3 regions of the Mesorhizobium sp. CNPSo 4661 genome follow, and region 3 is predicted to be linked to each of the others. Evidence: predicted binding sites of a transcription regulator. Region 3 holds the regulator's gene; each other region holds the start of a gene.

Region 1 (7,613 bases), on a different contig from region 3:
ACAGTTCGATGTTCATGAGCGATCATATGTCCAGATTGCGTCCGGTTTTTGCGTGGGCAGCGCTTGGCACGCTCGTCGCGGCCGGTGCCGCGCAGTCGGCGGCCACGCTCAGGGAAGCCGACCCGATCACGCCACCCGACGCCAGGACCGCGCAGCAGATGTTCGCCGACGCCCCCGACGGCGTCGACCCGATCGTCACCGGCCCGGTCAGCGCCTCCTTCAAGCAGCGCCAGAAGGACGCCAACTGCGACACCGCAGTCTGGCCGAACGTTCCGCGTACCTGCTATCCGGATTGATAACGCCTTGCCGTAACGCGGGAAACGCCGGCGGGACAGCACCCCCCTCTGCCCTGCCGGGCATCTCCCCCGCAAGGGGGGAGATCAGATGTCACATAGGCTTTCGCTAATCGCCGACGTGGGAGAGAAAGCGCCGGCGACGGAGCTGCCAATCTCCCCCCTTACGGGGGAGATTGTCCGGCAGGACAGAGGGGGTGCCTCGCGCCGACCTTACGCAGACCGCACGGGGTCCAATGTCACCTTGTAAAGCTCGTTGTCGTCGCGATCCATCAGCCGCACCGTGAGCTGCTCGGTGGCGCCGGAGATATCGACCAGGCCGAAGAACTGCAGCCCGGCCGACGGCGGCAGGTTCTGGCCCTGGTCGGCGGTCGGCGCCTTGATGAATTTCAGCTCGGGCCCAAACGTCATGTCGAGGTCGTTGGGGCCGAAGGTGCCGGCATGGATCGGGCCGGAGACGAATTCCCAGAACGGATTGAAATCCTGGAACTGCGCCTTGTCGGGATTGTAGTAATGCGCCGCGGTGTAGTGGACGTCGGCGGTGAGCCACACCGTGTTGGTGATGCCGGCATTCTTGATGAAGCGCAGCACATCCGCGAATTCGAGCTCGCGACCCTTCGGCGCGCCATTGTCGTTGTTGCTGACGGCCTCGAAGCCGACCTTCTTCGCCGCGTCGTCCCAGACCACGAGGCTGAGCGGCATGTCGGCGGCGATGATCTTCCAGGTCGCCTTGGAGTTGGCCAGCTCGCGCTTCAGCCACTTGGACTGCTCCTCGCCGATCATGCGCGACTTCGGCGTCAGCGTTTCATCCAGATTGGGGCCGTTGGGGCCGCGATAGGAGCGCATGTCGAGGAAGAACACGTCGAGCAGCGGCCCGTGCGAGATCTTGCGGTAGACGCGGCCCGGCTCCGACGGCTCGTAGCGGATGGTGGTCATTTCGTGGAAGGCGCGTGCCGCCCGGGCGGCCAGCACATGGATCGACTTTTCCTTGTAGCGGTCGTCGGCGGCGAGATTCTTCGAATCCGACCAGTTGTTGAGCACCTCGTGGTCGTCCCACTGGTAGAAGGTCGGGCAGATGGCGGAGAGGCCAAGCACATGCTTGTCCATCATGTTGTATTTCCACTGGTCGCGGTACTCGTCCAGCGTCTCGGCGACCTTGCGCTTGCCGTCGAGCATGACGACGTTCTTCCACTTACCGCCGCCGGGGAGGTCGACCTCATCCTTCATGGCGCCGTCGGCATAGATCGTGTCGCCGGAATGCAGGAAGAAGTCCGGCGTGTGCTTGGCGATGGTCGAATAGGTCTTCATGCCGGTCTCGTCGATGCCCCAGCCCTGGCCGGCCGTGTCGCCCGACCAGGCGAAGCGCACGTCGCGCTTTGACGACGGCGCGGTGCGGAAGCGGCCGACGATCGGCTCGGAGACGGCGTTGATGTCGGAAAGATCGGCCGCGGTCATGCGGTAGAAGACGTCCTGGTCCGAGGCGAGGTCGGTGAGCAGCCGCTTGACCGTATAGTCGCTGGCCGGCGAGGTATCGAGCGCAGCCAGCCTGGTCGCGTTGGCGAAGCTTTCGGTCGTCGACACTTCGTACATGACGCGCGCCGGACGGTCGGTGCGGGTCCACACCATGCCGGACGTGGCGTCGACGTCGCCCGACTGGACGCCATGCGTGAAGGCCGGCCGCTGGCTGGCGCGGGAATAATAGGGCAGCCCGAGCCCGGAGGCGCCGACAAGGCCAAAGGCGCTGGCCGAGGTGACGAAAGCGCGGCGGGTCAACGAGAGCTTGTTCATGGCTGTCTCCGGATGGCGTTGAACGGGACCGCCAAGCTCACGCCTCAATGTTTCAGGCACATTTCGGAACCATGAAGTTTTGATAACAGTCGACAGCTCTTCCCTTCTCCCCTTGTGGGAGAAGGTGGATCGGCGCGTTAGCGCCGAGACGGATGAGGGGGTGTTCCAGCGGAGTGAGGCGTTGACGTTCCTATGGGTGAGGCGTCGCCGGCGTTCCAGCTGAGTGAGACGCTGGCTTTCCCTGGAGCACCCCTCATCCGACCGCTTCGCGGCCACCTTCTCCCACAAGGGGAGAAGGGAAAGTCGCGCCTTAAGCCGCCTGCGGCTCCGGCTCGAACGCCGGCCTGCTCGTGTTGATCAGCAGCGAAATACAAGCCGCCGCAATGCCCGTCATCCCTGCGATCAGGAAGGCCAGCTCGTAATTGCCCTGCAGCTCGCGCATCGTGCCGCCGAAGGCTGCGGCCGCCGCCGCGCCCACCTGGTGGCCGGCGACGATCCAGCCGAACACGATCGGCCCGCTGCGGTCGCCGAACGCCTCGTTGGCGAGCCTGAGCGTCGGCGGCACCGTGGCGATCCAGTCGAGGCCGTAGAGCACGGCGAAGATGACCAGGCTGGTCGCCGAGAAACCGGAATAAGGCAGGTAGATCAGCGACAGCCCGCGCACCGCGTAGTAGACGCCGAGCAGCTTGCGCGGATCGAAGCGGTCGGTGAGCCAGCCGGACAGCGTGGTGCCGATCAGGTCGAAGATGCCCATCATCGACAGCAGCCCGGCCGCCTGCACCTCACCGATGCCCATGTCGCCGCAGAAGGCGATGAGATGCGTGCCGACGAGGCCGTTGGTGGTGAAGCCGCAGACGAAGAAGGTGGCGAACAGATACCAGAACACCCGTGTGCCGGCGGCGCGCCGCAACGTGTTCAGCGTATGCGCCAGGAAATTGCCCTGCGATGCGGGCGACACCGGCGGCACGTCGTCGGCATCGGCGCCGTAGCGCACCTGGCCGATGGAAGCGGGGCGCTCCGGCACCAGCAGCAAGACGAACGGGATCAGCGCCGCCGTCGCGATCGCGACCGCTATCGCCACCGGCTTCCAGCCGCCGCTCTGCGCCAGCGAAGCGATGAGCGGCAGGAACACAAGCATGCCGGTGGCGCTGGAGGCCGACATCAGACCCATCATCAGGCCGCGATTGGTCTTGAACCAGCGGTTGACGATGGTGGCGCCCAGCACGCTCGCTACCGCGCCCGAACCGATGCCGGAAAACACGCCCCAGGTGATGAAGAGGTGCCAGGGCTTGGTCATCAACAGGCTGAGCGCGGTCGATCCCGACATCACCAGCAGCGCGCCGAGCAGCGTGCGGCGCAGCCCGATGCGTTCCATCAGCGCGGCGGCGAACGGTCCGGTCAAGCCGTAAAGCAGGATGCCGACGCTGGCGGCCCAGGAGGTGACGTCGCGGCGCCAGCCGAAGCTTTCTTCCAGCGGAACCATCATCACCGACGGCGCCGAACGAAGCCCCGCCGCGATCAGCAAACAGAAGAAAATGACGGCAACGACAACGAAAGCGTAACGCTGGCCAAACGGGCGGGACTGGACTATCATGTTACTGACCGGTACGTTGCAATGGGATAGCGCCATACATACGTACCGGTCAGTAACATTGTCAAGCGAGTTGTTTGCATGCCATCGGACAATAAAATTGAAGCGTCGTTGAACGCGCCCCCCGCCCCGAAAGCGGCGGACAAGATCCTGGACGTGGCGCGCGACCTTTTTTATCGCGAGGGCATCAGGGCGATCGGCGTCGACGAGATCGTCAGGCGCGCCGGCGTCACCAAGCCGAGCCTCTACCGCAGCTTCCCGTCCAAGGACGAGCTCGCCGCCTCTTATCTGCGCAAATACGACCTCGAATTCTGGGAGCGGTTCGACGAGGCCGTCGACGCGCATCCGGGCAATCCGCGCGCTCAGATCATCGCATTCCTGACCCGGGTCGGCAAACGCACCCAGAAACCGGACTATCGCGGCTGCGGCATGACCAACGCTGCGGTGGAATATCCCGAACATGGGCACCCCGCGCGGGTGGTGAGCGAGAACAACAAGGTGGAATTGCGCCGGCGCCTGCGCGCCATGGCCGCCGCGATGGGCGCTGCCGATTCCGACACGCTGGGCGACGGCCTGCTGCTCCTCATCGAGGGCGCCTATATCAGTGGCCAGTTGTTCGGCCTGGGCGGACCGGCGGCCGCCGTCGCCCGCAACGCCGACCTGCTGATCGAAGCCAGCTTGAAGAAATAGCAAACGACGTTACGCTCTCGGCAACTCGAAAAGGAGTTGCCTGCCATGCGCGCTCTTCTGATCCCGCTCGCCCTCGCCGGTTTGTGCCAGGCGGCCCAGGCCGGCGAAATCTCCAGCGCCTACACCGATCTCGACTCGAAGAAGGACTGCGTAACCTACGCCCAGGCCGGGCAAGGCGACGGCGACTGGGCGAACCTCGTCTGCTCCGGCTATCGCGGCTACCCGGTCTTGATCGGCTACGATGATGCGCGCGAATCCGTCTATTATGGCTTCCCGTCGGACGACATGACCGCGGTCTGGGAGAGCTTCACCGCCTTTAACGGCTCCGGCCCCAAGGTCGAGTGGCGCATCGAGACAAATGGCGACGTCGCCATCCCTTTCGCTGCCATTCATCGCCGCTCGGTCAGCAACCCTGAGGACGATAAGAAATCGACCGACGTGCTGGTCGTCGCCAAGGTCGCGCAACCGGAAGAGCATCAGGGCTGCACCGTCGGTCTGGTTTTGGCCACCGGCAACCCGCAAGCCAACGACCAGGCCCGCAAGCTCGCTGACGAAAAGGCGAAGACCTTCACCTGCGGCAAGGACAAGCGCGAAGTGATCGGCGACGTGCCGCCCTTCGGCCGGGTTGATAACTAGCCGCTCCGCGTCAACGATTGGGCCAGCGCCGCATCGGGTTCCCATCCGGGTCGCTGCCTAGTAAACCCTTGTTCCGATTGCAGCCGGTCTCGGGAGGTTCCGCTTGTCCAGTTCTGTCAGCGTCGCAAACGAGAACGGCATCGCGGTGGTCACCATCGACAACCCGCCGGTCAATGCGCTGAGCTTTCACGTCCGCAAACCGCTTTACGAGGCGCTTGCCGCGCTGCGCGACGATCCCGCCGCGAGCGCGATCGTCATCGCTTGCGCCGGGCGCACCTTTGTCGCCGGCGCCGACATCACCGAATTCGGCAAGCCGCTCCAGCAGCCGGAACTGCGCGCCATCATCGCCTTGCTGGAAACGCTTCCCAAGCCGACGGTCGCCGCCATTCACGGCACGGCGCTGGGCGGCGGGCTGGAGCTTGCGCTCGGCTGCCACTTCCGCGTCGCGGATGCCGGTGCCAAACTCGGCCTGCCGGAAGTGAAGCTCGGCCTTTTGCCTGGCGGCGGCGGCACGGTGCGCCTGCCGCGCCTTGTGGGTGCGGCGAAAGCGCTCGGCATGATCGTTTCCGGAGCGCCGGTTTCAGCCGACGACGCGAAGGCCGCCGGCTTCGTGGATGCGGTATTCGACGGCGATCTGCTTGCCCAGGCCATTCGTTTCGCCAACGAAATGGTCGCGCAAGGCGGACCGTTCGTGCTGGTACGCGACCGCAATGACCGCCTTGCCGCGACCGATCTCGCCGCTTTCGACGCCCAGGCGGCGGAACTCGCCAGGAAGGCGCGCGGACTGGAAGCGCTGCTTGCCTGCGCCGAGGCCGTGCGCAATGCGATCACCTTGCCGTTCGACGAAGCGCTGGCGGCGGAGCGCCAGCTTTTCCTGAAACTCGTCTCCGGAGACCAGTCGCGCGCGCAGCGGCATTTGTTCTTCGCCGAGCGCGAGGCGGCGAAGCTGCCGGGCAAGGACCTGCAGAGGCGCCGGATCGAGCGCATCGGCGTCATCGGCGCCGGCACCATGGGCGGCGGCATCGCCATGGCTTTCGCCAATGGCGGCCTTCCGGTGACTTTGCTTGAGACCAGCGAAGAGGCGCTGCGGCGCGGGCTTGCGACGATCGACAAGAACTATGCCGTTTCGGTCAGCCGCGGCTCGTTGACGGACGAGGCGAAGCAGAAGCGGGTCGGACTGTTCAAGGGCAGCACCGACTATGCCGACCTCGCCGATTGCGATTTGATCATCGAGGCCGTGTTCGAGGACATGGCGGTGAAGAAAGAGGTGTTCGGCAAGCTCGACGCCATCGCTAGGCCCGGCGCCATCCTCGCCACCAACACCTCCTATCTCGACGTCGACGCGATCGCCGCCTCGACCTCTCGTCCAGGCGACGTGCTCGGCATGCATTTCTTTTCGCCGGCAAACGTCATGAAGCTCCTCGAGATCGTGCGCGCCGAAAAGACCGCGCCCGACGCGCTGGCGACGGTCGCCGATCTTGCCCGGCGCATCGGCAAGGTGGCCGTGGTCGTCGGCGTCTGCCACGGTTTCGTCGGCAACCGCATGCTGTCCGCGCGCGGCGCGGAAAACGAATTTTTGTTGCTCGAAGGTGCAACGCCGCATGAGGTCGACAAGGCGTTCACCGATTTCGGCTGGCCGATGGGGCCGTTCCAGATGGGCGACCTCGCCGGCCTCGACATCGGCTGGCGCAACCGCAAGGCCCGCGGCCTCACCGCGCTGATCGCCGACACGCTGTGCGAGCAGGGCCATTTCGGCCAAAAGACCGGGCGCGGCTGGTACCGCTATGAGAGCGGCTCGCGCGAGCCGCTCTCGGATTCGGAAGTCGAGGCGCTGATCCGCGCCAAGGCGGCTGAACTGGGCATCCCCCGACGCGAGATCAGCGCCGGCGAGATCATCGAACGCACGCTCTACCCACTCGTCAACGAGGGCGCGAAGATTCTCGAGGAAGGCATCGCCGCGCGGGCGTCCGACATCGACGTGGTCTGGGTCAACGGCTACGGCTTCCCGATCGGCAAGGGAGGGCCGATGTTCTGGGCCGGGCTCGAAGGGGCGAAGAAGATCGTCGAGCGGCTGGAGCATTGGCACGGTCAGACCGGCCGGGCGATCTTCGAGCCGGCGCCGCCGCTGAGGCGATTTGCCGAGACGGGGGCGTGGGAGAGTTAGCCATCCGGAACGAGCGCCGGAGTTCCTTCGCACCCCCCTCTGTCCTGCCGGACATCTCCCCCGCAAGGGGGGAGATTGGCAGCTCTGGCGTCTCGCTCCTCTTGCAACGTTGGAGATTAGCGAAGGCCGTCATCTGATCTCCCCCCTTGTGGGGGAGATGGCCGGCAGGCCAGAGGGGGGTGCTGTCACGCCGATCTTCCCGGCTTGCTCGCCGCAGCGCCACACGCCAAATTTGACCATGTGGACAAAACTCAGGCGCCGTTCCATAGTCCCGGGCGTCTGACATTCTTGAACGGCCGGCTCGACACGGCTGTCGAACAGAGGGGCACTTCAATGGAAAACGAACGTAGCAAAACGCAACGCACGGGCCTGTCGCGGCGCAGCGTGCTGGAACTCGGCGCGCTCGGCCTTGCGGCCACCGTGCTGCCCGGCGCGGCCTTCGCCAAGGACA
Region 2 (7,613 bases), on a different contig from region 3:
GGTTGGCCGGTTTTGTCCTTCTGGCCGCGATGGGCCTGCTCAGCTATCTTCGCTGCCTGATGAAGCATGAGGTCTTTCCAATCTCGTCGCAATAAAGCCCGCCCCGGCGAGGGACGGCCGAGGCGGGCTTGCTCGGGTCTGAGCCCGGTCCGGTGGCGCGCCTTCGCGGGGGAGCGGGGCTGCGCGCCATCCTGCATTCAAGAACATCGGCGCCGGGCGAATGTTCCGCCGCTCCCGAATTTTTGAGGACGCGCCATGACCATCGAAGCGACCCGTTGCAGCCGGACGCCCGTACCTAAAAGAAGCCCGGCCAGGAGCCGTCGGGCCGATGCCTGACGCCGTCGGAGAAAAAGTTTTTGGCAGGAACCTCGCGACCGCCTTGCCGTTAGCCCTCCGTGTCCAACAGGAGGTCCGGCAATGGATTGGAACCGCGTCGAAGGCAATTGGAAGCAGGTGAAGGGCAAGGTCAAGGAACAGTGGGGCAAGCTCACCGACGACGACCTCGACCGCATCGCGGGAAAACGCGACCAGCTCGAAGGCAAGATCCAGGAACGCTACGGCCTCGAGAAGGACCGCGTGCGCCGCGACATCGATGACTGGTACAGCATGCAGGGCTGGTAGAAGCCGGCTCCCACGAAACGAAGGGCGCGGCCTCGCGGCAGCGCCCTTTTTCGTGGGCTCAAGCCCGCGCGAGGCGGCCGCGTATCTCCATCTCGATCCCGCGATCGAGCGGCGCGGGCAAATCGGCGGGCCTGCCAGGGCCGAGTTCCGCCAACGCCGCAGCATCGCGGCGGAATTTTTCGAGCGACACGGTGCGGCCCTGCTCCAGCCAGCCGGCTGCGTGCAGGATGAAATGCGCGCCTGAGGCCACCGCTGCCGAAAGCACCCTGCCCCCTTCGGCGCCGGATTGGGCATCATCGACCTTGGCCGAGGTGATGGCGCCGTCGCCCCGCACCGGCACGCCGAGCCGCCTGCCCAGTTCCGCGGCGTAGAACTGGACGAGCTGCGAGGCCGGGTCACCGAAATTGGGCAACATCCGGCGCATGTCGAACGGGTAGGCGAGGATGCCCATCACCACCGGCGCGCCCGGGCGCCAGAGCTGAGCCAGCGCCAGGCCGGCCAGCACCTCGGCATAGCCCTGGATCAGCGCGCCGGCCACGGTAACCGGTGCCGTCGCACCCATCATCATGTAGGACGAAACCATGCTCGCCTCGCCCTTCATCGCGATCGCCCGCAGGCATTTCAACGGGTTCGGCCAATAGGTGAGCGGCGGTGTGGCGTTGATCAGATGGAGGAGATTGCATTCGCCGCCACGCGCCGGTCGCCCCACCGCCGCGGCCGTCAGGTCGATCACCGCCTCGGCTGCCGCCGGCGAGGCGATGCTGCCCATGAGCGGCTTGTCGGAATGGGTGAGATGCGCAAGCAGCATTTCCAGCGGCCGCCGGTCCTCGGCTACGTCCTCCATGACACAGATCATCTGTCCGGTGTTGGTCAACCCGGGAGCGGCATGCGCGGCGGCGACGAGATCGCCATAGATCCGCCGGCTGCCCGCTACTCTCGTTCCATTGTCGAGCACGACATTGGGCGCGCCGTAGATCGGCGCGAAGACCGGCGGTGCCCTTTCTCCGACAGTCGTATCCCTTGCGGGGTTCCTGCCGCGCAGAAGGAATTTTTCTGGCGCATGCCGGCGCACGATGCGGGGCAGCTCGGCCCCGTCCAGGCGCACCACATCGCCGCTCGCCACGCCACCGGCCTGCTTCAGCATGTCGATGGTTTGCGGATCGTCCATGAAGCGGATTCCGGTTTCCTCCAGCACCCGGTCGGCCGCCTTCTCGATCGTCTCGAGCCCGGCCTCGTCGCGCCCGGGGCGATAGGACGAGGCGATGAAGTCCGCCGCGCGATGTTCAGGAACCAATGTAGCCGACATGCATCCCCCGGCCGGCGCAAACGGTTCGACGGCACCGACGTGCCGGATTATCCGGATTCGGTTTGCCTTCGCGAGGCTCCTGCCGCGCCACCTTGCGTCGCTTCCAGGAAGGCGTCGCGCCGGCGACGGGTGAGGCAAGCATCGGCCGTGCGGCAACGCGACCGCAATGCGCTTTTCGGCATTTCGCGGAGGAAAAAGCGCCGAAGTATCAAATGTTAGCGCGCTTTGACCAACAACCCCATACCTCGTCAAACGCGCCTGTTTTGAATCACTTTGACATCCGCTGTGACCGGGCCGCTCGGCCCGCTCATGGAAGACATGAATGCTTGAATCCCTTTTCCTGAATCTCGGCCAGCACGACAGCCTATCCGACGACGAGAAAACCCTGCTCGGCGACTTGATGGCGGGCGAACGCCACTTCGCCGCTGGTCAGGACATCGTCGCGTCGGGATCCCGGCCGGCCTACAGCACTCTCGTGCTCGACGGGCTCGCCGCCCGTTACAAGGTGCTTGCTGATGGCGGCCGGCAATTCACCTCGCTGCAGGTTCCAGGCGATTTCGTCGACCTCTACGCCTTCCTGTTGAAGACGATGGACCACGGCGTCATCGCGCTTTCGCCTTGCCGCGTCATCCTGGCCGACCATTCGAAGCTGCGCAGCATCACCGAGCGGGCGCCGCATTTGACGCGGCTGTTGTGGCTCGACACGCTGATCGACGGCGCCATCCACCGCGAGTGGATCGTCGCCATGGGGCGGCGCTCGAAGGTCTCGCATCTGGCGCATCTGTTCTGCGAGCTGTTCGTCAGGCTGGAGGTGGTGAAGCGCACCAACGGCATGAGCTTTCATTTGCCCGTCTCGCAGGCCGAGCTCGCCGACGTGCTGGGCCTGTCGGTGGTGCATATGAACCGCGTCATTAGCGCGCTGCGCAACAGCGGCGTGATCGCCTGGGCGAACCATACGGTGACGATCCTCGACTGGCAGAAGCTGCAGCAGATCGCCGAGTTCGATCCGACCTATCTCTCAATGACCCGCGAACCGCGTTAACTCTCACGGCCTGCCGCCGGCGAGGCGCCTTCGGATGTTATTTGCCGAGGGCATGAAACATGCCGCCGCCTCGAAAGTTCCTACTGGAAGGAGGCGGATGATGATCGGCGGAAATGACGGCAAGACACGCCACGCCGAGAACGGCAACGCGGCTCAGCCAGCGAAGAGCGATGTCGAATTGCTAGCCCTTCGGCTGGCGAAGGACACGGACATCTCCGAGGACGACGCCCGCGAACTGATCAAGCTCATTGGCACCGACTGGACCTCGTTGGTGCGCGAGGCGAGGTTCCTCAAGAGCCGGCACTGATCAGAGTTCTTCTGTTTTTCGCGCTCACCGGAACTATTTCGCCTCAGGAACGCTATCTCACTGCAGTTATTTCTAAATTAGGCATCGAGAATAGAGAATGAAGGCCAAACTCATTTCAAAGAGCGCTGGTGCCATGGCCATCATGACCGCTGCATTTGCCGGCGCCAGCGCCGGAACGTCAGCATTGGGAGAGCAGACATGAACAATATCATCTGGCTCGTAGGAGCGGTCGTCATCGTCATTGCCATATTGGGCTTTCTCGGCTTCCGGTGACGCCGAAGTAGGGCCCAATGCCGCTGCGTGAATCGGGGCTGCGTCGGCCCTGACCTGCCATACGACGGCGCAGTTGGAACGCTAGTGTTTCAGGGAAAACCGAAACGCCAGCCCGACTTCCGCAGATCGCATCTCAGGTCGGCGCCCTATTTGCCGGCGGCCTTTTTCTTCGCCTTCTTTACCGGCTCCTCCACTGGCTCCTGCGCCAGTCTGGCCTCGCGAAGACGCGCCGTCTTTGCAATTCTGGCCGCCGCCTCCCCGTCGATGATGGCGCGCGCGGTTTTTGTGGTGGCCTCGTTCTTGGCGTCGCCTTTCGGCTTGAACACATTCGTATCAGCCATGTGCTACCTCGCTATACAAAATGAAAAAGGCCGGGCGAACCCGACCTTCCCTCAAAGCCCCAGCGCCTGTGCCAGTACATCCGTGGTCAAAGGCGCCGATGCATGGCTTAGGCGGCCTGCAGATTCTCCGCGGCGCTCTTGCCGCTGCGGGCGTCCTTGACGACGTCAAAGCTTACCTTCTGGCCTTCGACGAGAGAACGCATCCCGGCGCGCTCCACGGCAGAGATGTGAACGAACACGTCCGGCTGGCCGCCGCCCTGCTCGATGAAGCCAAAGCCCTTGGTGGCGTTGAAAAACTTCACGGTTCCAGTAGTCATACGATTTCCTTTCAAATCGACGCAAATTACCGCCGCTTGGCCGAATGCCAAACGTCACAGTTTTCGAAATTGAGAGGGAAGATCGTCGGGGCACAAAGGCGCCAGAAACAACGTTCGTTCAGCAAGATCGATATCATACATATAGCGTTTAAACTGACTCCCGGCAAGACAACCCCGGATATATTTATCCAAGGCCCTCCTTTCGCAGTGAGCCAGCCTGCGCATCTCGGCCTGGGCGATTCAGTCGGCCACCTCCTTCGTCATGGAACATTCAGGTGCCGGTGAAGTTCACCTTGCGCAATGTGGTTTGGTCGGCTCCCGGTTTGGCAATGGCTAATTATCTGACGCTTCCGGCAACTTCTCGTAACCTGTTCCGCGTGGTCGTGGAAACACCGCGGGGATCGGCCGCGAAACTCGCCTATGAACCGAAGACCGGGGTGTTCGAATATTCCCGCCCCCTTCCTGTCGGTAACACCTATCCCTACGATTGGGGCTTCGTGCCATCGACGCTGGGAGACGATGGTGATCCGCTGGACGGGCTCGTCATCCACCAGGCCGCCGGCGCTCCGGGGGTCGTGATAAAATGCGACCTGCTGGGCGCGCTCAGGGTAAAGCAGCGCGATCCCGACGGCTCGAAAGTCCGCAACGACCGGTACATTTTCTGCCCTCATAAGGAAGACGCGCCGGATGAGCCCGTGGCGTCAGTCGATGTGCCTGAAGATCTTCGCCGGGAAATAGAGCAGTTCTTCCTTTCCTCGGTGCTGGGTACCGGCAAGAAAATCAAGCTGAAGGGCTGGCAAAACGCGGCCGAGGCCAGGGCCTCGCTGACGAAGGGAATGAAATCCTTCAAGCGAAAACTCGCAAATCGGTGAGCGGCTGATGCCCGTCTCCCGCCCTATTCCTGCAAACGCCGTGCATCTTTGCGTCGACATGCAGCGCATGTTCATGCCGCCCGGACCGTGGGCGGTCGAGTGGTTTCCCCAGACTCTGCCCAAGGTGCTTCGGCTCACCGAGCGGTGGCCGGCACGAACCATCTTCACCCGCTTCATTCCGGCACTGCGGGCAGGAGAAGGGCATGGCCAGTGGCGCAGCTACTATGAGCGCTGGGCAGAAATGACGCTTGAAAAAGCAGGGAACGACATCATCGAGTTGGCGCCGGAGCTGAAGGATTTCGTTCCGCCGGCACGACAGTTCGACAAACCCGTCTATTCGCCCTGGTTCGGAGGCAGGTTGAGGCGCGCGCTTGCAGCCGAGGATGTTGACACAATTGTCGTCAGCGGAGGCGAGGCCGACATGTGCGTTTTGGCCACGCTTCTTGGAGCTATCGATTTCGGCTTTCGAACGGTTCTGGCGGAGGATGCGATTTGCAGCACCTCCGACGAAGCCTATGACAGCATCATCAGGCTGTTCACCAAAAGATATTCGCACCATGTGGAAGTCGCCCCGGTGGATGAAATCCTGGAGTCCTGGGCTTAGCCCGTGCGCCAAAGATCAACGCGGAGCCTCGTCAATAACAATTGAGGGTCCAGGGCCTTCACCGGCAAAAAATCTATTCGGAACAACTTGCGGGCGGCCGTGTTGGTGATGATCCAACCCCACCAGGAGATGCAGAAATGGCGACGACGAAAGCGGCCTCGAACAAGGGCCTCAACGAACTTTTCCATGACACGCTGAAAGACATCTACTTCGCCGAAAAGAAGATTCTGGCGACGCTGCCCAAGATGGCCAAGGCGGCGCAGGACGATGCGTTGAAGGCGGCCTTCGAGAAGCACCGCGACCAGACCGAGGAGCATGTCGCGCGTCTCGAGGAAGTGTTCGAGGTGATCGACAAGAAGCCTGTGGGAAAGACCTGCGCGGCCATCATGGGCATCACCGAGGAAGGCGCGGAAATCATGGATGAGTACAAGGGCTCGCCCTCGCTCGACGCCGGCCTGCTGGCCGCCGCCCAAGCCGTCGAGCATTACGAGATTTCGCGCTACGGCACGCTCAGGACCTGGGCGCAGGAACTCGGCCTGACGGAAGCTGTCAATCTGCTCGACAAGACGCTGGCCGAGGAAAAGGAAACGGACGCAGCGCTCACCGAACTCGCCGAATCCGCCGTCAATGTAGCTGCCGAGGCTGCCTAGCGGCGCTCCGCGCACGGCCGGATATTCGCTCGGTCCGGCTTCCGCCGAGCCCTGGCAGGTTGCCGGGGCTCGTTGCTACCGTTCCCCAGAGTATCATCCCATGGAAAAAGCGTTCAATCGCATGGCGGCGGCCGTCGCTCATGCCACCGGCAGGCCGTTGGCTTTTGGCCTATGCCTGGGATCGGTTCTGCTGTGGGGGGCAACCGGTCCGGTCTTCGACTATTCGGAGACCTGGCAGCTTGTCATCAACACCGGCACCACAATCGTCACTTTCCTGATGGTGTTCCTGATCCAGAACACCCAGAACCGGGACGGCGCGGCGATCCAGGCCAAACTCGACGAGTTAATCCGCTCAGGCCATGCGAAGAATGATTTCATCGGTATCGAGCATCTTACCGAAGCCGAGGTCGAGGCGTTCCGGGCGCGCTGCGCGGCAGCCAAGAAGAGAAAGGCGGCTAACACCTAAGCCGAACGGCGCCTTGGCCGAATAGCCGCTATTCATCCCTCCGAGACGCGCCGGTTCTCGCAGCGACCGGGAAAGCTCTTGACGGTCAAAATCCACAAACCCATATCGCCGCTGGGCTTGGGCCTCTGTCGGTCCCAAGCCGTGGCTTGTACTCAATTGTTCGTTCGATTGGAGGACGTTATGAACGACCGGATGTTCGACAGCCCCGTTTTCGTGAAGAGCGGAAACAGCCTCATCCAGGAAATCGCGTGCTTGGAAGATGCTCTGGAATTTCTCTACGCGTGGCCCAAGAACAGGCGCGGAACCATCTTTGAAACGGCCCTTCGTGCCTGCCAGCGGGCATTCGACAGCGGCTATCCGCTGACTGGCGCCAGAGATGCCTTTTGCGGTTTCGCAAAGTCGGTCAGAATTCTTGAGGACGTGAGTGTCCCCTTGCCATGGATGACCGGCAAAGGCGGCCGCGGCGGCGGACTGGCTGTTTGAAAGTATCGCGGTGTATGGGAGTTCGCGATGCTTTCCAAACCTTTCGAGAAACCCCTTCGCGTTTGGGTCGGACTGGGCTTTCCCCGGCAACTGAACACCGTCGTCGACGCCTATCAGTTCGCGATCGACTGGTGCGGCAATAGCCCGGAGCAGAAAGCGGCCATCCGTGCCTGCAAGGCGGCTTTGATTGGCGACGTCGACGCGGAAACCGCGCGAGGCGTTTTCGCCGCGTTCGCGCGCAAGAAGGATATCCTTGTCGAGGACGGAGCAATCCCTCCCGCCGTCGGATGGGCCCAGCCGTCACATCACCAATGACGATCGGGGCGCCTAC
Region 3 (7,613 bases):
TTGATCAGCGTCGATTTGCCCGCGCCATTGTGGCCGAGCAGCGCCATCACTTCGCCGGGGAAAAGATCGACCGAGGCGTCGTCGACGGCGCGGATGCCGCCGAAGGCGATCGAGATGTTGCGCATGTCGACCAGCGGAACGCCGGCGGGAGCGGATTTTTCAGCCATGCTCGTTCTCCTCAGACCCGCTTGCGATAGATGGTGTCGAGCCACACCGCGACGACCAGCACGGCGCCCACGACGATGCTCTGCAGCGGCGAATCGACGCCGAGCAGCACCATGCCGGACTGCAGCGACTGCATCAGAAGCGCGCCGAGCATCGCGCCGAGCACGGTTCCGGAGCCGCCGGCGAGCGAGGTGCCGCCGATGACCGCCGCGGCGATGACCAGAAGCTCGTCCAGCGTTCCGAGCACGTTTGTCGAGGAGTTCTGCCTGGCCGACGAGATCGCCGCCGCGATCGTCGCCAGCACGCCCATGATCATGAACACCTTCATGGTGATCCAGCGCGTGTTGATGCCGGCGAGGTTGGCTGCTTCCGGATTGCCGCCGATGGCAAAGACATAGCGGCCGAAGCGCGTGCGCTTGGTGACGAAGGTCATGATCAGGCCGACGGCGACGGCCATCAGCACCGGAATGGCGATGCCATGCGCGATGAACAGCCCGCCTTCGGGAACGGTGATGTTGTTGGCGGCGGCGTAGCGGTTCACGATGCCGACCGGCCAGGGATAGGAATTGGCGAGCCACACTGCGCCCAGGATGACCGCGCAGGTGACGGTGGCGAGCAGCGTCTCGGCCCAGACCGGACGCAGCGGGAAGCGGAAGCGCTTGCGCTGCACGCGGCCGTTGAAATGCATGAAGATGACCGCCAGGCAGGCGGCGATGCCGACGGCCCAGCTCCACTTGGCGCCGATCGAGCCCGCCGGGCCGCCGCCCATCAGCTGGAACGTGGCGTCGAGCGGCGCCACGGTCTGGCCGCTGGTGACCCACCAGGCAGCGCCCCGCCATACCAGCAATCCGCCCAGCGTGACGATGAAGGCCGGCACTTCGAGATAGGCGATGATGAAGCCCTGGAAGGCGCCGATGATGAGGCCGAGCGCCAGGCCGATCAGCAATGCCAGGACCCAGATCCAGGGATTGCCCAATTCAAGCCCGACGAAGCGAACCAGGAAATGCACTTGGGCAAAGCCCATGACCATGCCGATCACCCCTTCGGCCGATCCGACCGACAGGTCGATGTTGCGCATGACGATGACCAGCACCATGCCTGAGGCCATGATCGCCACGGCCGAAGTCTGAACCGACAGGTTCCACAGATTGCGCGGCGTCAGGAAGGTGCGGCTGTCGAAGTCGAGCGGATTGACGCCGAGGCGCAGGCTGGAAATCACGTGCAGCCCGACCCAGATCAGCAGCAGCGCGCCTATCATGCCGAGCATGCGGGTATCGATCTCGGTTGCCTTCAGGAACCTGGCGACAGCGCCAAGTTCCGACGCACGCGCGGTGTCCGCCGATTGGGTAGACGTCGTGTCGGTCATGATTTCCTCCCGCCGGCCTGCCCGTCTGACGCGGATGCCTGGCCAAGCCTAGAAGCTATCCGCCAGAGGCGGAAACACAAAACTTTTTGAGAAAACGCCGCGGCTTCAACGCAATCCCAGGAAAAGTGCGTGGCGGTTGGGATCGGCGACTTCGCCGTGGCTTCCCGTCCGGGATTGCGGCAACAAGGAACTGGAGCGGTTCATCGAACCGCTCCAGGCCGCGGCGCAGGATTTTGATCGAGAGCCGGCAAACTTAGTTGCAGACCTTGACGCTGCCGGCGGCAACGCCAGCGCAAACTTCGTCCTTCTTGATCCAGCCGGCGTCGATGACGACGTTGAGATTGTCCTTGGTGATCGCGATCGGGGTCAGGAACAGCGACTTGACGGTGTTGCCGCCAGGCGTCGTGAAGTCCTTGGCGCCGGCGATGTCGCCCATCTTCTTGCCGTTGGCGAGCTGCGAGGCGATCTCGGCGGCGTTCTTGCCAAGCTCGCGCGCGTCCTTCCACACCGACACGGTCTGCGTGCCGAGCGCGATGCGGTTGAGCGCCGCGTGATCGCCGTCCTGACCCGAGACCGGAACGGTGCCGGCCAGGCCTTGCGCCGTCAGCGCCGCGACGACGCCGCCGGCGGTGCCGTCATTGGCCGCCACGACCGCGTCGACCTTGTTGTCGTTGGCGGTCAGGAACTGCTCCATGTTCTTCTGCGCGTTGGCCGGCAGCCAGCCGTCGGTATAGGCCTCGCCGACATTCTTGATCTTGCCGCTGTCGATCGCCGCCTTGAGCACTTCCATGGAGCCCGAGAACAGGAAGTCGGCGTTCGGATCGGAACCCGAGCCCTTGATGAAGACGTAGTTGCCTTCCGGCTTGGCCTTGAACACCTCGCGGGCCTGCATGCGGCCGACTTCCTTGTTGTCGAAGGTCAGGTAGAAGACGTCCTTGTTCTCGATCAGGCGGTCATAGCCGACGACCGGAATGCCTTCGTCGAGCGCCTTCTGCACCGCCGGACCGATGGCCGAGGCATCCTGAGCCAGGATGATCAGCGAATTGGCGCCCTGCGAGATCAGGCTTTCGACATCGGTCAGCTGCTTGCCCGGATTGGACTGCGCGTCGGCCGAAATATACTTGTCGCCGGCGGCCTCGATGGCTGCCTTCATCGCCGCTTCGTCGGTCTTCCAGCGCTCTTCCTGGAAATTCGACCAAGAGACGCCGATCACCTTGTCCTTCGCCTCGGCGACCGACGCCAACGTCAGCGACATGGCAACGCCCGCCAGGATGGCGGCTGCGAATTTCTTCATGATATCCTCCCTGCGCTCTGTGCGGCGCGACCCAGACTGGCCCGAAGGCCGGTAGAGAGGCTTTTTTTCGAGCCTCAAAAAAATAGTGATCCAGCAAAACGACGCTGTCAACTGCGATTCTGATGGGTTTTGATGGGTCCGAACATTTTTTTCGACACCCGCAATAAATAATGACATGGACCTTGGCTTCTGCCAGTATCCAGAAGCAATTCCAGGAAAAGTGCGCAGCGGTTTTCCGCCCGGAATTGCGTCAGAACAAAAGACAGACGGTTCGCCGTTTCCGCAAATGGTGAACCGTCTGGCGTGTCAACGCTAGGCCATGGCATCATCACAAGGCCGCGATGACCGGGGAGGACGTGCGAAGACATGTCGGTCGGAATCCGTCACGACGATTTGCGCCGGCGCAACCGCGCCATGGTGATTTCGGCCGTGCGCCGCGCCGGCCAGCCTTCGCGCACGGAGATTGCCGCCACCACCGGGCTCAGCCACTCGACCATTTCGGCGATCTCCGCCGATCTGATCCAGGAAGGCATTCTCACCGAGAGCAAGGCCAGCGAGCCGACGGCGCTGAAACGCGGCCGGCCGCAGATCGGCCTGGCGCTGAACCCTGAAGCCGCCGCGGTGCTGACCGTGGTCTTGTCGCTGAACTTCCTGTCGGTCGCCGTGATCGATTATGCCGGCCAGGTGGTCGCCGAGGAGCAGCAGCGCTTGGACACGCTTGTCATGCCCCGCGACGACTTGATCGGCGAATGCGTGGCGATCGTCCGGCGCCGACTGCAGGATCCCGACCTCGAGGTGAGCAGCGTCGCCCGCATCGCCATGGGCATCCAGGGCATCACCGATTCCCACGCACGCGCCATGCTGTGGTCGCCGATAACGCCGCTGACCGGCATTCCTTTCGCCGACATCCTCGAGCAGGAATTCGGCATCCCCGCCACCATGGAGAACGACTGCAACATGATGGCGGTGGCGCTGCAATGGCGCGACCCCGAGCGCTATCGCGACGACTTCATCGCCATCCTCCTGTCGCACGGCATCGGCATGGGTCTGGTGCTGAAGGGCGCGCTGTTCACCGGCACGCATTCCTCGGGCGGCGAATTCGGCCACATGATCCACCGCCCGGGCGGCGCGCTTTGCCGCTGCGGCCGGCGCGGCTGCGTCGAGGCCTATGCCGGCAATTACGCGATCTGGCGCAGCGCCATGAAAATGAGCGAGGACGCCGAGCCGGTCGACGTCGGCGACGCCGACATGCGAGCCCTCGCCGCCAAGGCGCGCGAGAAGGACGGCCCCGAGCGGGAGGCTTACCGTCGGGCCGGCGAGGCGCTTGGTTTCGGTCTCGGCAGCCTGTTCGCCCTCATCGACCCGGCGCCCGTGGCCATGGTCGGCGTCAGCGCGGCCGCCTTCGACCTGATCGAGCCGGCGCTAAGGGCGGCGATCGCCCAGACCGCGGGCGGCCAGCACTCGGAATCGATCTCCTTCGACACCGAGCCTAACGAGCTGCCGCTGATCCGCGAAGGCTGCGCCATGCGCGCGCTGACCTTCGTCGACCAGGAGATTTTCGCGCCGGGCATGCAGGCAAGAGCGGGCAGCGGAAAAAACGTGGCCTGAGCGGCTTTGAAGTGACCGCTGGTCGCTGAGGACAGCAGCAGACGCTTGAGATTAGCGATGGCCCCGCAGCTTCGTCATTCCAGGGCGAAGCAGGAGCGAAGCTCCGTCGCGAAGACCCTGGAATCCATGCCGTTACTTCGATCGTAGGCGCAGCGGAGCAGAATTCTGCACCGCCCCGGCACGTCGAAGTCACGGAATGGATCCTCGGGTCTGCGCTGCGTCGCTACGCTCCTTGCTCCGCCCGTGGATGACGACGCTAGAAGCGTCTCGGCTAATCACCATCGCAGATGCCGGGAGCGGAGCCGTCAGCGCTTCCGCGCCCTATCCCTAATCCTCCCTGATCGCGTAACCCGCCCCGCGAATGGTTCGGATGACGTCGGGCATGCGGCCGTTGTTGACCGCCTTGCGCAAGCGGCCGACATGGACGTCCACCGTGCGCTCGTCGATATAGATCGTCTCGCCCCAGACATTGTCGAGCAGTTGGCTGCGCGAGAACACGCGGCCAGGATGCCGCATCATGAATTCGAGCAGGCGGAACTCGGTCGGGCCGAGCCTTATCTCGCTCTTCTTGCGGTAGACGCGATGCGACTCGCGGTCGAGCACGATGTCGCCGACCTTGAGCACGCTGGACAGCACCTCCGGCTTGGCGCGGCGCAGCAGCGCCTTGACGCGCGCCATGAATTCCGGCGTCGAGAACGGCTTGACCAGGTAGTCGTCGGCGCCGGTCGAGAGCCCGCGCACGCGGTCGCTTTCCTCGCCCCGCGCCGTCAGCATGATGATCGGCAGCCGCTCGGTCTCGGGCCGCATCCTGAGGCGCCGGCAGAGCTCGATGCCGGAAACCGCCGGCACCATCCAGTCGAGCACGAGCAGGTCGGGAACGTTTTCCTGAAGGCGGATTTCGGCCTCGTCGCCGCGGGTCACCACTTCCACCTGGTAACCCTCGGATTCGAGATTGTAGCGGAGCAGCACCCCCAGCGGCTCCTCATCCTCCACCACCATGATGCGTGGCGCGATCATCGGGGTAACCTTCTCGTCAGGCCGCCGGCGCCGACATTGCCGTCTCGTCCTGCTTGGGACGGTTGGCGGGCAATTGCGTACCGGTGAGCACATAATAGGCGTTCTCGGCGATGTTGGTCACATGGTCGCCGATGCGCTCGAGATTCTTGGCGCAGAACAGAAGATGCGTGCAAGCGGTGATGTTGCGCGGATCTTCCATCATGTAGGTCAACAGCTCGCGGAAGACGGACGTGTATTTGACGTCGATGCGCTCGTCGTCGTTGCGCAGCTTGGCCAGCGCAGTGGCGTCGCCCACCATATATTCCTGGGTCACGGCCTGGACCTGGATCAGCACCAGCTGCGCCATGGAATCGATCGAATGCGTGAGGTCGCGCGGCGCGGTGCTGACGCCGACCGCGCCAACGCGCTTGGCGATGTTCTTGGCAAGATCGCCGATGCGTTCGAGATCGCCCGCCATGCGGATCGAGCCGACAACGTTGCGCAGGTCGTCCGCCATCGGCTGCCGCTTGGCGATCAGCGTGATGGCGCGGTCGTCAAGCTCGCGCTGGCGCGCGTCCATGATGGCGTCGTCGGAGACGACGCGCTGCGCCAGCGCATTGTCGGTTTCGAGCAGGGCCCTGGTCGCGCCGCCGACCATGGAGCCGGCCAGATCGCCCATGTCGTTGATAAGCCGGCTGATCTGCCTCAGATCCTCGTCGAAGGAGGCGACGGTATGTTCGGCCATGATGATGTCCTCGTATGAACTCAGCCGAAGCGGCCGGTGATGTAGTCCTGCGTGCGCTTTTCGCGGGGCGAGGTGAAGATCTTCTCGGTCCGGTCGAACTCCACCAGCTCGCCCAGATACATGAACGCCGTCTGCCTCGACACGCGCGCCGCCTGCTGCATGTTGTGGGTGACGATGACGATCGTATAGTCGGCCTGCAACTCGTCGATCAGTTCCTCGATCTTGGCGGTCGACAGCGGATCGAGCGCCGAGGCCGGCTCGTCGAGCAGGATGACCTCGGGCTTCACCGCCACGGTGCGGGCGATGCACAGGCGCTGCTGTTGGCCGCCGGAAAGGCTGAGGCCGCTGGCGTTGAGCTTGTCCTTGACCTCGTTCCACAGCGCGGCGCGCTTCAGCGCCGACTCGACGCGGCTGTCCATCTCGGCCTTGCTGATCTTCTCATACAGCCTGACGCCGAAGGCGATGTTCTCGTAGATCGACATCGGGAACGGCGTCGGCTTCTGGAACACCATGCCGATCTTGGTGCGCAGCAGGTTGAGGTCCTGCGAGCGGTCGAGGATGTTCTTGCCGTCGAGCAGTACCTGGCCCTCGGCGCTCTGCTTCGGATAGAGCTCGTAGATGCGGTTGAGCACGCGCAGCAGCGTCGACTTCCCGCAGCCCGACGGGCCGATGAAGGCGGTCACGCTGCGCTCCGGCAAGGACAGGTTGATGTCCTTCAGCGCCTTCGATTGGCCATAGTAGAAATTGAGGTTCTTGACCTCGATCTTGGCCTTCTCGACGGTCGTGTCGGCTACGTTCAGGTCGGTGGACAACATCGGTTTCATCTGTCCTCTCTGCGTCCGGTCAGGCTGCGGGCGATGATGCTCAGCCCGAGAACCGTAAGGGTGATTATGAGTGCGCCCGTCCAGGCCAGTTGCTGCCATTCCTCGTAGGGGCTGAGGGCGAACTGGAAGATGGTCACCGGCAGGCTGGCCATCGGGGCATTGAGATTGCTCGACCAGAACTGGTTGTTGAGCGCGGTGAAGAGAAGCGGCGCGGTTTCGCCGGAGATGCGGGCGATCGCCAGCAGGATGCCGGTCACGATGCCGGACAGGGCCGCGCGATAGGCGACCGAGCGGATCACCACCCAGCGCGGCGCGCCGATGGCGGTGCCCGCTTCGCGCAGCGCGTTGGGCACGAGGTTCAGCATGTCCTCGGTGGTGCGCACCACGACGGGGATCACCAGGATCGACAGCGCGACGGCGCCGGCAATCGCCGAGAAGTGCCCCATCGGCCGTACCATCAGCTCATAGACGAACAGGCCGATGATGATCGATGGCGCCGACAGCAGGATGTCGTTGATGAAGCGCACGATCGTCGTGAGCTTCGAGAAGCGCCCGTACTCGGCCATGTAGGTGCCGGCCAGCACGCCGATCGGCGTGCCGACGATAATGCCGATG

Evidence for each region. The regulator PhoB, encoded in region 3, activates phosphate uptake and scavenging genes when phosphate is short. The targets are predictions, from matches to a motif close to TGTCATNNANCTGTCAT.
Region 1: AC0YKC_RS21325 (alkaline phosphatase D family protein) is a predicted target of PhoB. The motif match lies at 2,153-2,169, and genes of this name have one in related genera.
Region 2: AC0YKC_RS06505 (inorganic diphosphatase) is a predicted target of PhoB. The motif match lies at 4,466-4,482, and genes of this name have one in related genera.

Annotation. Positions count from the first base shown of each region.
Region 1 is NZ_JBWGIO010000013.1:227,455-235,067, reverse strand. Features, by position in the region: gene AC0YKC_RS21330 (hypothetical protein) at 27-296, shown strand; gene AC0YKC_RS21325 (alkaline phosphatase D family protein) at 507-2,081, opposite strand; gene AC0YKC_RS21320 (MFS transporter) at 2,392-3,675, opposite strand; gene AC0YKC_RS21315 (TetR/AcrR family transcriptional regulator) at 3,754-4,362, shown strand; gene AC0YKC_RS21310 (hypothetical protein) at 4,408-4,998, shown strand; gene AC0YKC_RS21305 (3-hydroxyacyl-CoA dehydrogenase NAD-binding domain-containing protein) at 5,102-7,162, shown strand; gene AC0YKC_RS21300 (BMP family protein) at 7,496-7,613, shown strand, end outside.
Region 2 is NZ_JBWGIO010000003.1:344,219-351,831, forward strand. Features, by position in the region: gene AC0YKC_RS06470 (HD domain-containing protein) at 1-68, opposite strand, end outside; gene AC0YKC_RS06475 (CsbD family protein) at 418-621, shown strand; gene AC0YKC_RS06480 (trimethylamine methyltransferase family protein) at 680-1,927, opposite strand; gene AC0YKC_RS06485 (Crp/Fnr family transcriptional regulator) at 2,250-2,969, shown strand; gene AC0YKC_RS06490 (hypothetical protein) at 3,070-3,276, shown strand; gene AC0YKC_RS06495 (hypothetical protein) at 3,696-3,890, opposite strand; gene AC0YKC_RS06500 (cold-shock protein) at 3,998-4,207, opposite strand; gene AC0YKC_RS06505 (inorganic diphosphatase) at 4,483-5,079, shown strand; gene AC0YKC_RS06510 (cysteine hydrolase family protein) at 5,087-5,683, shown strand; gene AC0YKC_RS06515 (YciE/YciF ferroxidase family protein) at 5,821-6,333, shown strand; gene AC0YKC_RS06520 (low affinity iron permease family protein) at 6,455-6,799, shown strand; gene AC0YKC_RS06525 (DUF982 domain-containing protein) at 6,980-7,282, shown strand; gene AC0YKC_RS06530 (DUF982 domain-containing protein) at 7,310-7,597, shown strand.
Region 3 is NZ_JBWGIO010000005.1:153,120-160,732, reverse strand. Features, by position in the region: gene AC0YKC_RS09255 (ATP-binding cassette domain-containing protein) at 1-167, opposite strand, end outside; gene AC0YKC_RS09250 (sugar ABC transporter permease) at 179-1,531, opposite strand; gene xylF (D-xylose ABC transporter substrate-binding protein) at 1,785-2,825, opposite strand; gene AC0YKC_RS09240 (ROK family protein) at 3,192-4,433, shown strand; gene phoB (phosphate regulon transcriptional regulator PhoB) at 4,761-5,450, opposite strand; gene phoU (phosphate signaling complex protein PhoU) at 5,467-6,174, opposite strand; gene pstB (phosphate ABC transporter ATP-binding protein PstB) at 6,195-6,998, opposite strand; gene pstA (phosphate ABC transporter permease PstA) at 6,995-7,613, opposite strand, start outside.